DNA from 4 places in the Paraglaciecola aestuariivivens genome. Region 2 is predicted to be linked to each of the others. Evidence: predicted binding sites of a transcription regulator. Region 2 holds the regulator's gene; each other region holds the start of a gene.
What was found. Region 2 encodes sigma-54, which starts transcription at its own class of promoters, with help from an activator protein. Its sites were predicted from a motif close to GTTGGCACGNNNNTNGNNT; they were not measured.
Positions count from the first base shown of each region.

Region 1: the regulator sigma-54 is predicted to act here: its motif matches at 2,475-2,493, upstream of ACVCDT_RS08575 (FlgO family outer membrane protein).
Region 3: the regulator sigma-54 is predicted to act here: its motif matches at 2,913-2,931, upstream of ACVCDT_RS06485 (kinase).
Region 4: the regulator sigma-54 is predicted to act here: its motif matches at 2,188-2,206, upstream of ACVCDT_RS10010 (S8 family peptidase).

Region 1 covers NZ_JBRKBA010000004.1:360,859-365,203, forward strand. The annotation lists gene ACVCDT_RS08560 (NIDO-like domain-containing protein) at 1-190, shown strand, start outside; gene miaE (tRNA isopentenyl-2-thiomethyl-A-37 hydroxylase MiaE) at 464-1,213, shown strand; gene ACVCDT_RS08570 (LysM peptidoglycan-binding domain-containing protein) at 1,229-2,293, opposite strand; gene ACVCDT_RS08575 (FlgO family outer membrane protein) at 2,593-3,156, shown strand; gene ACVCDT_RS08580 (hypothetical protein) at 3,552-4,178, shown strand; gene ACVCDT_RS08585 (hypothetical protein) at 4,222-4,345, shown strand, end outside.
Region 2 covers NZ_JBRKBA010000008.1:16,329-20,673, reverse strand. The annotation lists gene rapZ (RNase adapter RapZ) at 1-224, opposite strand, end outside; gene ptsN (PTS IIA-like nitrogen regulatory protein PtsN) at 225-668, opposite strand; gene hpf (ribosome hibernation promoting factor) at 690-977, opposite strand; gene ACVCDT_RS12445 (RNA polymerase factor sigma-54) at 1,003-2,496, opposite strand; gene lptB (LPS export ABC transporter ATP-binding protein) at 2,664-3,389, opposite strand; gene lptA (lipopolysaccharide transport periplasmic protein LptA) at 3,389-3,931, opposite strand; gene lptC (LPS export ABC transporter periplasmic protein LptC) at 3,894-4,345, opposite strand, start outside.
Region 3 covers NZ_JBRKBA010000003.1:318,842-323,186, reverse strand. The annotation lists gene ACVCDT_RS06495 (glycosyltransferase family protein) at 1-1,119, opposite strand, end outside; gene ACVCDT_RS06490 (HAD-IIB family hydrolase) at 1,121-1,960, opposite strand; gene ACVCDT_RS06485 (kinase) at 1,962-2,834, opposite strand; molybdenum cofactor riboswitch at 3,023-3,190, shown strand; gene moaA (GTP 3',8-cyclase MoaA) at 3,184-4,152, shown strand; gene ACVCDT_RS06475 (molybdenum cofactor guanylyltransferase) at 4,227-4,345, shown strand, end outside.
Region 4 covers NZ_JBRKBA010000005.1:306,155-310,499, reverse strand. The annotation lists gene ettA (energy-dependent translational throttle protein EttA) at 1-724, shown strand, start outside; gene ACVCDT_RS10015 (methyltransferase) at 815-2,008, shown strand; gene ACVCDT_RS10010 (S8 family peptidase) at 2,278-4,345, shown strand, end outside.

The DNA of each region.
Region 1 (4,345 bases), on a different contig from region 2:
CATTGAATATGGTGTCATTTCTGCTGTTGATGGGCTGGTAGGCAGTACACAAGGTGGGGGAGTAGCAGATCCTGGTGGAAGTGACCTCAGCGTTTTGGGGAGTTTATTCTCTAGCGGTACCCAATATGAATTGTTTAACGCTGGTAATCCGAATGATCTTAGTGGAGCTGTTCTGGAGTTTACTCCTTAATTATTAATTAATGCCAGCTACGGTAGTTTATTCTGCCGTTTGCTGGCTTTTATAAAAGAGCCTAATGCACAATCAAATTGAAGTAATTAGCATCACTTCTGAGCATTCTCGAAGAACCGCAAATTGATGTAAATTCTATATTCTTTAAATCATTTGCCTTGAATAGTATGAATCAGTAGAGTTGACAGATACGCTTCTGTAATTTATCTACCAAGGAGCTGGAGGCCATATTATAGTGTTTTTAAATAAAAGTAGTGTACAGAGAACTAACCCTTGGACAACTTATTAACCCCAATCAACCAATTCCTTCAATGCTCAACCCCTCAAAGTTGGATAGATAAGGCTATTAAGCCAGAGAATCTGGCAAACTTGCTAGTAGACCATGCAAATTGTGAATTAAAAGCCGCACAAACTGCCATGCTGCTATTACGCCGTTATGCCGTTGACCAGCCAAGTGGCGAAGCCTTATTAGCCTGGTTGAAGCCCTATGAAGATTTTGTCTATCGTAAAATAGGCGAGGGGGATTTTAGCCAACAACAAAGCTTATCTAAAAAGCTGATCAGTAAATCTGATTTTGAACACGGTGACGAGCTGATCAGTAAAATGGTGATGCTAATTAAAGAAGAGTTACATCATTTTCAGCAAGTTTGGCAAATCATGCAAAACAGAAGCATAGTTTACAACAACCTTACCGCATCGCGGTATGCTAGGGGGTTAATGAAGCATGTTCGCACCCACGAACCCGCAAAATTAACCGATACCTTAATTTGTGGCGCGTATATAGAAGCACGATCTTGCGAAAGGTTTGCCAAATTAGCCCCATATTTAGACGCAGAGCTTCAGGCTTTTTATATTTCATTGTTAAGAAGTGAAGCCAGACATTTTGAAGACTATTTAAGTTTAGCTAAAACAATTTCCGCTCAACCTATAGAAGATAGGGTAGAGCTATTTAAACAAAAAGAAGCCAAACTGATCCTTAGCCCAGACTCTGAATTTCGCTTCCACAGTGGTGTACCACAATAGCAATAAGCCTAATCCTTAGCGATTAGGTACTACTCGAATTTGGGTGCCAATAGGAATATCGTTTACGTCTAACTCTGGGTTCCAAGCCTGTAGCTCAGCGGTAGTTAAACCATAAAGTTTAGATAAACGGTACAAGGTTTCGCCTTTTTGAATGGTATGAACCGTATTAAAAGGCAGTGCAGGTGTAGATGCTGATACAGCGTCAGTGGCACTAGGCTCTTGTTGCGCTTCGGGCGGTAGTGTTTGACTTGAGTTGCTGGTGGGCCTATCAAGCATCCCTCTTTTAGTTAACAGAATGTATTGACGACTATATTCATTGTAGTGAAACAAACTTCGCAAGGTTTCGCCCAAAGCTTTAGCTTGCTCTTGCTGGCCCAAGGCTAAATGCACCTCTATTGCTGCCCAAAGGCTAGGGGCATCGACTTTCTTTTTATATTGCTGATAGTGAGAAATAAGTTGTTGTGCTTTGACTAGATCTTGTTGTTCTATGCTGGCTCTCGCTAAGGCCAAGTATACTAAAGGGTCAACCTCAGAACTCAGTTCCAACTGGTTTAACCAAGTACTAGTTTGTTGCCACTTTTGCTGGCTAAAAAAGCATAAGCCTATTTGAGTTAATACCTTTTGTTTAATTGGTTGATTTTCATTAAGGCTATCAGAAGCATTGCTGATATCTGCAACAATAGTTTTGGCATAACCTTCTAATGCAGGCCATTTTTTCTCATCACAAAAATAATCTAATAAATTTACTGGTACTTGGGTGTTTGCCCAAGCTTGATTGGCCTGCATGTCGGCAATGGCAGATAAAAAGCTTTGCTGCGCCTCTACGCTATTGCCTTTAGCCGCATGCAACTCGGCTAACAGCACCTTAGCCTTAGGGGGTAATTGTGTGCTGTCTAATTGATTAAGTAATTGCTCTGCTTTAGTTGTATTGCCAATTAATAGATAAGCTTGAATGTGTGACAGTGTGGTATCTGTTGCAGATAGATTTTTCTCAGCCTGAGATAAGGGCGCTTGGTTTGCCGAACGACCACTGCAACCTACTAAGATAAAAAGACTAATTACTAATATCAGGCGCTTCAACAACTCAACTTGTCCTTAAAAAATAAAAACTAACCTTAACGAGTTTGCCCCTAGTCAGTCAATTTTTAATATGAAGGAAATTCACCTCCTCATTTGTTAGATTACATGGCAATAGCTTGCCACATTTTGCTTAGTTTGACTGTATTTAAAACTGATTTTGGGTATGTGCCTATTGATTCTAATTGGCTTACATTTTGCTTTGATAAAATCAGATTTTTTATTAGTAGGGTTTATTTATGGCATCCGTTTCAAAATTTGGATTGATGTTAATCGTCATATTAGTCAATAGTGCTTGCTCAATGTTTGAGTTTGAAACCAGCGGTCGAATCTGTGCTGATGATGAAGGTAACTTTAGTGCCTGTGTTGATGAACCTTTAAAAAGGCAGAACACTCAACAGGTGGATTTGTCTCCAGCAGGAAGTGCTCAACATTTTGTACAAATTAATGATTATACCAAACAGCTGGCACTAGAACTTAAGTCCAACATGTCAGGCCTGTCCTTAACTGGCAGTATAATCGTTTTGCCCTTTGCTTATAGTGGTAGCAATACAGCTGACTTTTCCCAATTAGAAAATGATTTAGCCTTTGGAATGCAAAACGATCTTACCGACTTTGGAATCATCACCGCAGATTCAAGTCTGGCTGAATATTTTCAACAGGCCGGTTCAAAACAAATTGAATTTTCCAATGAGCAGCAAAAAGTAATGAATAAATTTAATGTGTCTTACGTTTTGATTGGCAATATTTCACCAAGAAGCAATGGGTTAGCATTAAACGCTAGAGTGCTAGAGCTGAAAAGTGGTAAAGTTATAGCGTCTGGAACAAAACTACTGCCGAGTCATCTTTTAGCTGCTTTGATCTAACCAATTCACCCTAACTTATTGATTTTTTCTGCCGATAAATTTGTTGTATCCACTAATTAATATCTGTTGTTAAAAGATTTTTTAAAAAAAAACTTAATTTAACTGATTAGTTGTCGATACATAGATGTAAGTCAATTTTTATAAGCTTTTAAAAAGTTAGCTAAATTAATTTTATCAGGTTTTTAAATAGCAGTTGTTTACTAACGATAAACAAAAATTGATAGAAAAAATACAGGGATTATTGGTGCTAAAGGAAGAGCATTTTGTTGGCGTATAGTGCTTTATACCACCTTATAGAAAACTATACATTAGCAGTCAAACCGTTAATTGATTGATGTAAACAGATAGTTTACCGTCTAGTCATAAAACATAACTTGATAACTAGGAGTGTTGCTATGCAACCAAATAAAACAAAACTGGCGCTTCAAATCGGGGCTGTTGTATTGGGAGCACTGTGCGCTTCTAATTCGTATGCTGATACCTTCTCAGTCACTGTTAATACATTAAGTGATGTAACCATTGATACAGTACAACCCTTAGATTTTGGTGAAAATATTACCACTGATGCTAATGGTACATGTGCGATGAGTGCGACATCACCTGCAGGTGCAACAGTATTAGCAGATGATAATATTACCGTTTCTGGCTTTGGTGTAATTACCGGCTCAAGTTGTATAGGTTCAGGCACAACTGTTGCCACTCCCGGTATCTACAGTATTGAAGGTGTGGGCGGGTTGGATGTTTCACTTACATTAAGCTCACTTACTCAATCCGGTGACTTTACTTTTACCCCGACTGGCTGTGGAGTTGTACACGACAATGCAGGTACTGATGGGGATGTTTGTACCACTTATACAGCAGGTACTCCTTTAACCATGACGTTAGCAAACGGTACTGACAACGGCGCTTCTGTTGCCAACTTCGCCCACTTTACTGTTGGTGGAACTTTGGATGTGGGCGCTACTGCTTTAGATTCAGATACTAGCTATACCGTTACTTTCAACGTAGATGTAGTTTACTAGAACTCTTGTTGCAAAAAACGATTATTAGATTTTGGAGAATATTATGAAAATTACTCGCATTGCTGCTGGATTAGTTCTACTACCTTTATGTACTAGCGTATGGGCAGCAAACCAGGACCTATCAGGTTCATTTAAAACAATTAAAAATGTAACTATTGTAGAAAGTA
Region 2 (4,345 bases):
GGCAGGTAATCAAGAATTTCCACTAACTCGTTGGGGTTTTTGGGTAAGTTTCGAACGTCTATGCTGACCGCAACCTGATCGTACTCGTCTACCACTGTATGGGTTAATGTTGGCAATAAATTAACTGGGATGTTGTCTACGCAGTAGTAACCTAAATCTTCTAGTGAGCGCAATACAATGGATTTACCTGAACCAGAACGCCCACTAATAATGATTAATTTCATTTAAATGATAGCCTCAAATAATTCTTGATCGGTTTTTGCCTTACGCATTTTATCTAAGGTCACTTTATTATTTAGCTTAAACGCAATGGCAGACAAAGTGCCTAAATGTTCTGAGGCTTTATTTTCGGGTACTAAAATCGCAAAAAAGACATCTACGGGAGCATTGTCTATAGCGTCGAAATCAATCCCATGCTCAGTGGTTACCACTATAGCTAGCACTTTTTCTAAATCGCGTAAACGCCCATGAGGTAGCGCAATACCATTGCCAATACCCGTACTGCCCATTTTTTCGCGGCATATCAAACTGGCTAAAATAGTGGCTTGATCTATGTCAATCAAATGCTGGTTGGCAATTTGACTAATCAATTCGAGCACTTTCTTTTTGCTGCTACCTTGAACTGCACATATAGTGCAGTCAGGGTGCAGAATATCTTTTATTTCCATTGCGATTCTAATGGTTGGGGGTTAATGGCGTTTAACTTTTTCCTTGTGCTTTATCACTTGTCGGTCAAGTTTATCGATTAAAGCATCAATGGCGGCATACATATCGGTATGTTCGGATGTGGCAAAAACTTCAGTGCCGCTAAGGTGTAATGTGGCTTCGGCTTTTTGATTCAACTTTTCTACATTTAAAATGACATAAACATTGTTAATGGCATCGTAGTGTCGTTCTAATTTAGTAAATTTTGTGTCTACGTAGTCTCTTAAAGAATCTGTAATATCTACATGATGACCGGTCAGGTTAATTTGCATATCGCCTTCTCCTTCTTCAATCCGCCTATAGTAGGCTCTTACGTTGGTTTGACGGTGGGATCATTAAAGACTCCCGATATTTTGCTATTGTACGCCGTGCCACTTTAATGCCTTGGTCGGCTAACAATTGGGCAATCTTACTATCACTTAATGGTTTACTTGGTTTTTCGGCTGCTACCAGCTTTTTAATTAAAGCTCGAATAGCAGTAGACGAACATTCGCCTCCAGTTTCAGTGGCAACATGACTAGAGAAGAAATATTTTAGTTCAAAAATCCCTCTAGGTGTGTGCATATACTTCTGGGTTGTTACTCGGCTGATTGTAGACTCATGCATATCTACCATTTCAGCCACATCATTGAGTACCATAGGCTTCATCATTTCTGGCCCATGTTCAAAAAAGCCCATTTGTTGTTGCACTATGCAGTTTGACACTTTTAATAAGGTTTCGTTTCGACTTTCGACACTTTTTATAAACCACTTAGCTTCTTGTAAATGCGAACGAATAAACTGGCTGTCAGAGGCGTTTTTTAAGCCCTTGCTCATAGCCGCATATTGTTGGTTTACATTGAGCTTGGGTAAGCTGTCGGGGTTAAGCTCTACTGTCCAGCGGCCATTCTTTTTAGACACAGACACATCTGGGATCACGTATTCAGATTCACCCGTGACTATAGCTGTGCCAGGTCTAGGGTTAAGGCTTTGCAGTAAACGCATAACTTCGCGTAACTCGTCTTCTTTTAGACGAGTTTTGCGCATTAAGGTACGGTAGTCTTTACTGCCAATTAAATCGCAATATTCAGTGATTAACATCTTGGCTTCTTCTAACCAAGGGGTATCGGGAGCAAATTGTTTAAGTTGAATTAATAAACACTCTTGGGCACTGCGAGCGCCAGAGCCAACAGGATCAAACATTTGAATGCGCTTGAGCACCACTTCTACTTCATCTAACTCTATTTCTTCATCATCCATGCTAGCCAGCACTTCTTCGGTACTGATAGTTAAGTAACCAGCTTCGTCAATAGAGTCAATAATAGCCATAGCAATGGCGGCGTCTGTTTCGCTAAAATGGGTGAGACGCATCTGCCATAATAAATGGTCTTGAATATTGTCTGTGGTTTCACCCTGAAAAACTTGGTCGTCATCGCCTGCTGAGCCGGCGCTGGTCATAGATGAAGGCGCAGAAGAGGCACTCAGATATTCATCCCAAGTGCTGTCTAGAGGTAAATCTTCGGGAATATCGTTATTTTGCAGGGCATCACCGGTTTCAACGCTGTCGGCGCTGACTTCTTTTTGTGAATTGCTCTCGTCTTTTGCATCGGCGCTGTGATTGGTTTCTAGGGCTTTTTCGTCACTAGCATTGTCTTGCTGCTCATCTATTTCTAACAATGGATTAGAATCAAGGGCCTCTTGAATTTCAGTTTGTAAATCCAAGGTTGATAACTGCAACAGCTTAATCGCCTGTTGCAGCTGCGGAGTCATAGTGAGTTGTTGGCTAAATTTTAACTGTAAAGAGGGTTTCATTTACTTCTTATGCTTAGTCTGTTGTTGTTATCAGCCGAGTTACACTCTTGATTTGCGACATTTTGCTGGCTAAGTTGGATTTCTTCATATCTATCAGTTGATTATGGGTTGAATCCAGTTTAGGTCAAGGATAAAAATTCGTAAATTAAGAGTCATGAATAGCTTAACTATAGCCTGAATTGTTCACCTAGGTATACATCTCTTACACGTTGATCACTTAAAACTTCTTCGGCAGTGCCAGAAGCTATGAGTTCACCATGACTGACTATGTAAGCTTTTTCACAAACGTCTAGGGTTTCTCTGACATTGTGGTCAGTAATTAACACACCTAAACCGCGATCTCGCAAGTGCTGAATAATCTTTTTAATGTCGTTTACCGAGATAGGATCGACTCCCGCAAAGGGTTCATCTAATAATATAAATTCTGGGTCGGCAGCTAAGGCGCGGGCAATTTCAACTCTTCGCCGCTCACCGCCAGATAAGCTCATACCTAAGCTATTGCGAATATGGTTTATATTGAATTCGTCTAAAAGTGAATCAGCTTGTTGCTCTCTTTGTTCGGTCGAAAGCTCTTTGCGCGTTTGTAAAATAGCCATTAAGTTTTGATGTACAGTCAGCTTTCTAAAAATAGAGGCTTCTTGAGGTAAGTAACCTATGCCTTGTCTGGCACGCACATGCATAGGTTGTAAAGTTAAGGCTTGTTGATCAATAAAAATATCGCCTTTATCTAAAGGCACTAAGCCAACAATCATATAAAATGTGGTGGTTTTTCCCGCACCATTAGGGCCTAGCAGTCCTACTATTTGCCCAGTAGACACCTCTAAACTTACATCCCGCACTACCTGGCGTGATTTATAAGATTTAGCCAAATGTTGAGCTTTTAAAACGGCCATTAAGGTTGGTTTTCCTGTGTTTTAGCTTCTGGCGTCTTAGTGACTGGCTGAAAAGTCGTGATTACCCGACCGCTTTCTTGATCACTGCCCTGAGCAATAATTTGTTCTAATTCCATATTAAACTTTATGGATTTGCCTTTAACACTGCTGGAGTTTTGGGTGATATGGGCATTGCCTTCTAAGCTAAGTGAACGACTATCTCTGTGATATTCAATTCTATCCGCGCTGGCGGTTACTGTACTGCCATCTTCTTGTTTTTGTGAATAGGTTGCAGGGTTGCCTGTTGCAATAAAAATTTCTTTGCCTTCGCCTTTGCTAGCATCAATTTCTAACGCGTCAGCTTTAACTTCTAACGAACCTTGTTTGATCACCACATTGCCTTCGTAAGTGGCTTTTTTGGCAATGCCATCAGCGTTTTGATATTGCGAAGCTAATTCAATCTTTTTACTAAAGTCGTCTTTGCCTGCGTGACTGGTGGCCGCAAACAAGCATAAGCCCAACAAACTAGTGTGATGAAGCAGGCTGGTAAACAGTTTTAACATGGTCTAATAACTCGTATCTTTGGGTTTCTAAGCTTGCGGTAAAGCCGTTACTGTTAATGACGTAATTGGGCCCAACAATTTCTACAGCTTGATCTGAATACATGGTTTTTTCAGCTAAATTCACTTCAACAAATTGTGTTTTAATGACTTGAATATAACCTTGATCGTTCAGACTGGTTATTTGTACATCAGATTCAAATTGAATCCGTTGATCTTCGTATAGTGTGCCTTCATTTGCTTTAACTTTCCATGGATGCATCGACTGAGCAAACAATAAATAATTAGGTTGGGTAAATAGAGTAAAGCCAAGTAAATCAAAATGTTCCATCTTTTGGGCAAACACTTGATGGTTAATATGACCCATTTTATCGTATAAAGTGCTGCGCATTTGTTTGGCTTGATAATTCGGCACCC
Region 3 (4,345 bases), on a different contig from region 2:
TTCCATAGGGTTAGCTAAAAAGCTTTCACCTGCTTTCATAATATTTTGAGCAAACAGTTCTACCGCTTTTTCTTCATTATGAATGTCTAACTTTAAGCCGTTGATTATGGCGTCATTGTTGTAGGTTTCGATAAAATCTAATGCAATTCGATAATAGGTAGCTTTGAGCGAACGAAAGGACTCGGTAGTAAAGGTTTCACCTTGTGTGGCAAGCTTTCTAAATAAAGCTTTGGTGATATCAATAGACATTTTTGATAGCCCACCCTGATCATTATGCGCCGATAGATCTTGATGTTTGTGATCATAAGTTCGGGCAATATCAGCTTGGCAAAGTCTATTGTGCGAATAATTACGATGCATTTCAGACAAAACGCCTATTTCTAGGCCCCAATCACTGGGAATGCGAATATCGTTTAATACATCTCGTCTAAAGGAAAACTCGCCAGCTAAGGGATACCTAAAACTGTCCATGTATTCTAAATATTCGTTATGCCCAAGCACTTTTTGTAATGCACGAATTAAAGGCGTGACCAATAGTCTTGATACGCGCCCATTAATTTTGCCATCAGCAACTCTGGCGTAATAACCTTTACAAAATTCGTAGTTAAATTGTGGATTGGCGACAGGGTAAATTAACCTAGCTAATAAGCCTCTGTCGTAGGTGAGTATATCGCAATCGTGTAAGGCGACAGATTCAGCCGTGCCTGTGGCTAATACATAACCCATGCAATACCACACGTTTCGGCCTTTACCTAGTTCTTTAGGGGCAAGCCCTTGGGCTTCTAATTTAGCATCTAGGGCTTTTAGGCGAGGGCCATCATTCCATAATAATCTGTGATTTTGCGGAAGCTTAGAGAAAAAACCTAAAGCACTTTTATATTGCTCAAGATTGGCTCTATCTAAACCAATTACAATCTGCGATAAGTAGGGCACTTCTGCAATATGATTAATTATATTGGGTAAGGCTTGGCCTTCTAATTCGGAATACAGTGAAGGTAAAATTAAAGCCATAGGGCGTTTTTCAGAGAAGGCTAAAAGCTCTTGTTCTAGATCTTCAGTTGGACGCTCTGAAAGGTTGTGAAGAGTGGTAACTATGCCATTTTGGTAAAAATCTGCCATTTTAATTTGGCTCCATATTTAAAAAGTTAAAAATAATGTGATCTAAGCAAGCGCTCCAACCGGCAGGCCCACATTCGTTACTAGTAAAGACTTGGTGGGTTTTGCTTAACTCTGGAAGGGGGCTATGTAAGGAGCGGATCCTGACCGCAATATCTGCCGCCTCTAACATAGAAATGTCGTTTTGCCCGTCGCCTAGGGCAATAGTGGTAAATTTATGCTGGGGCCAATTTTGTGCATATTGTGCGGCTAACCAAAGCAGTGCATCGCCTTTATTACAATGGCCAGTTAAATGTAAAAAGCGACCACCCTCAACCGGGCTCACACCAGATTTTTCGAGGGCTTTAACAAAACGTTGTTTATTGGCTAAATCGGCTTGCCATAAAACTGGCTCAGTGTATTCGCGTTGATTGGCTAGCTTTGCCTGACTAAGTGATAAACCAGTGGCTTGGCAAATGTCTTCATTGCTCATGTTGTAGAAGTGTGAAAATTGTCCTGCAAAGTCTTGAGACAGGTCATCTAACACTGATAACCAATGGGCTCTTTGTGGTGAAAATTCTTTTACCCAAAAACCTTTGTGGCTATGGGTATCCTTAGGTTGAACATCAAAGCAGCCTATTGGCATATAAACCGCGGCGCCATTTTCTACAATAAAAGGCGAACTAAGGGATAAGGTTTTACGCAATGGAATTAACTCAGCAAAGGTTTTACTGGTGTTAGGGATCACTGGAATATTACTGGCCAACAAAGTGTCGAGCATAGGCTTTGCTGGGGCAAAGCTATAGGTTTGATGATCGAGCAAGGTGCCATCTAAATCAGTAAAAATAAGTATGCTTGATTGCATATTAAGCCCTTTCTGTTGCTGAGATGATTTCTCGTGCTGAATTGAGTTCAAATAAGTAATCACATTGCTGACTAAAGGTCGCTAACCCATGCTCAGTGAGGCGTTGATAATGTTGAATAAAACGTTCAATTTGTGCGGCATTCATTATGCTTTGCTTACCTAAAGCACTACTGGCACTTAATAATTTTTGTTCTTGCTCTAATCGCCAAGCATACACATCTGCAAACGAAGGGGCTTTTAGCATCACCCATTGGTCGAACATGCTATAAAGCCCTTGGTAATGTTTAGCTAACTGCGTATTAACGTAACTTCGCCATAAGCCTTTAGGATCTTCATCAGCCTCTAAGGCATTAACAGGTTCAATTAATTGGTTAGTGTCTTGCGGAGCGACCCCCCAACACCAACCTTCAAAAATCACTAAATCCACAGGCTCGCTAATTTGTGTCCACTGTTCGGGATGATGAGGGTTATCTGTGGCTTTATTAAATCGTGGAATGATCACAGATTGGCGATTTTTAAGGGCAATTAATACTTGTTTCGCTTGGCCCATATTATGAGTGCCAGGTACCCCTCTAGTACTTAATAATGGGTGAACGTCAATTGCCAGATTTTTGCGTTGAATTTGGCTTAGATAAAAGTCGTCTAAAGATAACACCACCACTTTTAACGAAAATTGTTGGGATAAATAATCTTGAATAAAAGCAGAAAGGGTGGATTTCCCTGAGCCTTGGCAACCATTGATGCCTACAAAAAGAGGCGACCTTGCACTTCTTTGGTGCGGTGCTAACTTTTCAGCCAAAGGCAGGTAATGCTGCTTGGCAGTGTGGCTAAATGCTTCGCAAAGCCTATGTTTATTAATGAATTCCTTTAGCATTGATGCCTAACCCTTTGTCTTTTGCCTGGTTAAAGTAAAGTGTAAATGCCAGCAAACTGCATAGCGTTATTGGATTAATTACAACTTGTGTGCCAACCGTTTTATTATTGGTCAGATAATCCAGGCTCCTAAGGGTTTTACATTACAGTGTTGGAATTTTGTGGTACAAATACGCTGTTGCATGTGCAACGTTTAAATAACTCCGAGCTTTTTTACCTAAATCATAGATATGGTGATCTAGCCGTGAATTTAGCTAACGCTAATTCGCCAGGGTTGTAAGAGAAATCAAGCAGCCTCCCGTAAGTATTCAAAATTTAGAATGCTTCATTTTGGAAAGGTGTTACTCAATATGTTAGAAGATAAATTTGGACGCCGATTCCATTACTTGCGGCTGTCTGTCACTGATGTATGCAATTTTCGTTGTGATTATTGCCTGCCAGAAGGCTATGCCTGTGACTCAGAGCGTAACTTTTTAACCCTGCCCGAAATCACCACCTTAGTGAATGGCTTTGCTGCACTTGGTACCAGCAAAGTGAGGATCACTGGTGGGGAGCCTTCATTACGCAAAGACTTACCCGATATTATTAAAGCTTGCGCTCAAGCAAAAGGGGTGAGCCAGGTTGCCATGACTACTAATGGATACAAGTTGGATAGCGATATTCAAACTTGGGTAGAGGCAGGGCTTACATCATTAAATATCAGCATAGACAGTTTAGATCCTAGAATGTTTAAGGCCATTACTGGCCACGACAAACTCAAAGCTATTTTATCCGGAATACATAAAGCCTTGGCTTTAGGTGTAAAAGTAAAGGTTAATGCAGTGCTCATGAAGCAATATAATGCCCATGATCTGCAACATTTTTTAGATTGGATAAAAACCACGCCCATCACCTTTAGGTTAATTGAGCTGATGCAGACTGGCGATAACCTTAATTTTTTTGAAAAGAATCATGTATCTGGCATGCCCATTAAACAGCAGCTATTAAAAGAAGGCTGGGGCCAACAAGTACAGGATAAAACAGCTGGACCAGCGCAAGAATTTTTCCACCCTGATTATCAAGGGAAAATTGGCTTAATAATGCCTTACTCAAAAGATTTTTGTGCCACTTGCAATAGGTTAAGAATTTCTTCTACTGGCAAATTACATTTATGTTTATTTGCAGAGCAAGGACTAGACATAAGACGATTTTTACAAACGCCTAACAGTGATTTATTGCAACAGCGTTTAATTGAGCTATTAGCCGATAAAGAAGCCACTCATTGGCTACAAGACGGTTACACTGGTGGTACAACTCATTTGGCCATGTTAGGCGGGTAAAACTTGGCAACCCTTACTTGGATAAATTTTCGGACTTTGCGGGTTGCCCATCAACCTAATTTGAAGTGTGACTTATGTTAGTAGGAATAGTACTTGCTGGTGGACTATCTCAACGTATGGGAACCGATAAAACTCAATTGCTAGTACCTAAAAGCAATGTGAGCCTAGTTGAACACATGCAACTAAAGCTAAA
Region 4 (4,345 bases), on a different contig from region 2:
TGGTGAGCGTCTTGGGGATAAAGTCATAGAAGTTAAAAACTTGAAAAAGTCATACGGCGATCGTTTATTAATTGATGATCTTTCGTTTAGCATGCCTAAGGGTGCCATAGTGGGAATTATCGGGCCAAATGGCGCAGGTAAATCAACTTTATTTAGAATGCTAAGTGGTGATGAACAACCTGATGCAGGCCAAATTGAATTAGGCAACACAGTACAATTAGCCAGTGTTGATCAGTTCCGCGATCACATGGATGGCAATAATACGGTTTACAAAGAAATATCTGACGATTCAGATATTACTCGCATTGGCAATTTTGAATTAAATAGCCGCGCCTATTGCAGCAGGTTTAATTTTAAAGGCACAGACCAACAGAAATTTATTAAAGATTTATCTGGTGGTGAACGCAACCGTGTACATCTAGCTAAATTGTTAAAAGCTGGCGGCAACGTGTTATTGCTGGATGAGCCGACCAATGATCTTGATGTAGAAACCCTGCGCGCCCTAGAAAACGCCTTGTTAGAATTTCCGGGTTGCGCCATGGTAATTTCGCACGACAGATGGTTCTTAGATCGCATAGCCACGCACATTATGGACTATCGTGACGAAGGTAAAATTAATTTCTTTGATGGTAACTACACTGAATATGCCGCTTGGCTAAAAGCCACCTATGGTACAGATGTAGTCGAGCCGCATAGATTAAAATACAAAAAAATCAGTAAATAAGCTGCTAAGCGTGTTGCTAACTTTTCGAGTTGCAACACGCTTTTTTACTGTGTGTAAATTTAGTTTCCTTCCCTTATTAACCAAGTTTGTATGTACCAGCCATTAGCCCAACAGTTTAGCCAGTTAAGTGCGGCCCTTACCGCCAATCAACACTATTGGCGAGGCGTCGCATTTTTTGACTTAAACCTGCCTTGGCTGACACAAAATAAAGCCTTAGCCACTGAATTATTTAAATTAACTTGGCCACAAATTGATGAACTAGCCAATGACGATACAGCCTTAATCAGTTTTCTAAATCGCTATATTGCTGATCTGGATAAAATCCATCAGTTATCAGCCGTTGAGCGCTTTAGTTCACGACATCAGATTACACTTTCGCCGCGCCAGCTAAGTGGTATGCCAGGAAGAAAACAACAACAAGTACAAGATTTTGCCAGTAAATTGAGTAAGCCCTATCAACCCACCTTAGAATGGTGTGCCGGCAAGTCACATTTAGGTTTTTATCTAACGCGCGCCTTTAAGCAACAACTCACCGCCTTAGAGTGGGATAGTCATTTAGTTGAGCAAGCAAACCAATATGCTAAACAAAACCAGCTTAAGCTTAGTTCGCACTTAGTGGATGTCATGCAATCCTCAGCTGCAGAGTTTTTACAAACTAAGCAACATGTAGTGGCTTTGCATGCCTGCGGTGAATTGCACGAACAACTTTTGCATCAAGTAGCTAAAAAGCAGCCTGCCAATCTTAGTTTAGCCCCATGTTGTTATCATAAACGCAGCGACGACCTCTACTCACCTTTATCTAAACTTGGCCGTCAACATGATTTAGTTTTAACCAAACAAGGATTACACACAGCTGTAATGCAAACAGCCACGGCTGGTGCAACTGTGCAGAGCCAGCGCAAAAAGCTGCAGATTATGCGATTAGGCTTTGATTATTTGCAGCGTGAAGTACGCCAATCTGATACTTACTTAGCTGTGCCATCGTTAAGTAACCAATGGGCAAAGGCCAGCTTTGCCGACTTTTGTCGACATTGCGCTGAACTAAAACAGCTTAACTTACCTAAACAACTTGATTGGGCACACTACCTTGCTTTGGCAGAAAAAAAGTTTCAGCAAGTATCTGCGTTAGATTTAGTACGCTTTGCGTTTAGACGCCCAACAGAAGTATGGTTGTGTTTAGACCGAGCCTTATATTTGCAAGAACATCAGTACCAAGTTGAAATTGGAACCTTTTGTTCGCCCCAGCATAGCCCTAGAAACATCCTGATTAAAGCCAAGCGATAATCTTTGCCCTATGAGTAAAAGCCTTTAACCAACCAACAGTTCAACCTCCCAGCGCCAATGAAAAAATTGACTGCAACCACCCCATAAAACACCTTCAAAATAACCATTCAAATATTTCAAACCAAACCATTCAAATATTTCAAACGGACAAATAATCATTTAAAAACAACAAGTTAAAATATGGCATAAGTATTGCCTTATTGGAGAGCGATAAACAAGTAAAAGCGTTTTTACTCAAGACTGCGTTTGAAACATAAAGGAATAGTATAGTGAAAGTTAAAATCTGTAATAACAAACTCGCTATTATAGCGGCGGCATTAAGCATCTCTGCTTTTCCTGCCTTTGCAGGTGACAAAGGAATTCAAGATCTTAATCTCGAACAAGTTGTGACTACCTTAGATGTACAAGAGTTAACCTCTAGCTTAGGGTTACCCAGACTACCTCTATTAGATAGTTTAATTAGACTTAACAACGAAGTTTTGATCCAAGGTAGTGATGTAGAGCTGCTTAAGCAACTAATTGACAAAATTGGTGGCGAAGTTACACATAACTTACCTCTTATTAACGGTATTGGGATCCGTGTTTCAGACTTGCAACTGCAAATTTTGCAGAAGTTACCAGGCATAATTACCGTAACTAAAAACGAAGCTGTCTTTACTTCTAGTGCGTTAGATCATTGTTTAGTCTACGGTAGCCACGTAGTTGAATTAACGGGCAACAAAATCCGTTGGAACCTATACAACGCCAGAGATAGTCGCGCTAACACCAAAAAAATGACCTTTTCTTGGCCAGAAGAGTTAGGCCAAGTGACTACTGTTAAGTTTGACGGCCGAACAGTATTCTGGAGCTTATTTGGACGTCAAGATGGCGAGTTAACCCTTGAAAAAGAAGACTTGCTAAGACACGCAAAAATTAATGCCTTTGATAGCGCTGAAGTAGAGCTTTCTTTTACTCGCTATAAAGCTGACAAGTTCCAGCAAGGCGATTTTTCAATGAATGTACAGTTTGAAGAAAACTGTAAACGCGATCTGGTTAAAGGCTACGACACCCAAGCCAATGTTAACGACAGCAACAGCTATTATGTGAACAACATAGGGGCAGATGAGTTACATCAGCAAGGGATCACTGGGCAAGATGTGACTGTTGCTGTTATCGACAGTGGAGCTTGGGCTAAACATAAGGCTCTGAAAAAAGATACTCATAACAAAAAGCGCATTGTCGCCGCTTATGATGCGATTAACGATGCTGAAGTAAAACCCAATAAAATGACCGATGAAAATAGCCACGGTACCCATATTACTGGCATTATTGCCAATAGTGAGCGCGCTATTATTAACGGTAAAAAACACGATTTTTACCAAGGTGTGGCACCAGATGTTAACTTAGTGGTGATCAAAGCATTTTATGAAGATGGACACAGCACTTATTTAGATGCCCTACGTGGTTTACAATATATTGCCGACAACCACGAAAAGCATAACATTCGCGTGGTTAACCTATCTTTTGGTGCGCCGCCTCGTTCCAACTATTGGGCAGATCCTATTAACCAAGCTGTGATGCAGCTATGGCAAAAAGATGTGGTAGTAGTTACCTCTGCGGGTAACACTGGTCCAAGCGCTATGACTATAGGTGTACCAGCTAACGTACCTTACGTAATAAGCGTAGGAGCCATAAGCGACAACTATACCCAAGACAACCCAAATGACGATACTTTGCTTTCATTCTCGTCACAAGGTCCTACTCATGAAGCCTTTATCAAGCCTGACTTAGTTGCGCCTGGTGGCCACATGTTTAGCTTGGCCAGCAAAGACATGTACGTACCTAACAAGTTCCCTCAATACATGATAGGTAATGATCGCTTTATTATGTCGGGTACTTCACAAGCCTCTGGTGTGGTAAGTGGTGTGGTGGCGTTAATGTTGCAAAACGACCCAAGCTTGTCTGCCAATGACGTAAAATGTCGCTTAATGAGCAGCACTACTATGGCTCAATTTAATGGCAAACTTGCTTATAGTCCTTTCCAGCAAGGGTCGGGCAGTATTAATGCGGTAGACGCTGTGTATTCAACCCGCTCTGGTTGTGCCAACAATGGCATGGATATCACTGCCGACTTAAGTGGTGAACAACACTACATGGGCGCAGCTCGCCAAGATGAAGATGGTAACTACTACATTAAAGGCTTCGAATTTGAAGTATGGGAAGAAGCCTTTATGTGGGATGAAGCTTTCATGTGGGACGAAGCCTTTATGTGGGATGAAGCTTTCATGTGGGACGAAGCCTTTATGTGGGACGAAGCTTTCATGTGGGACGAAGCCTTTATGTGGGATGAAGCCTTCA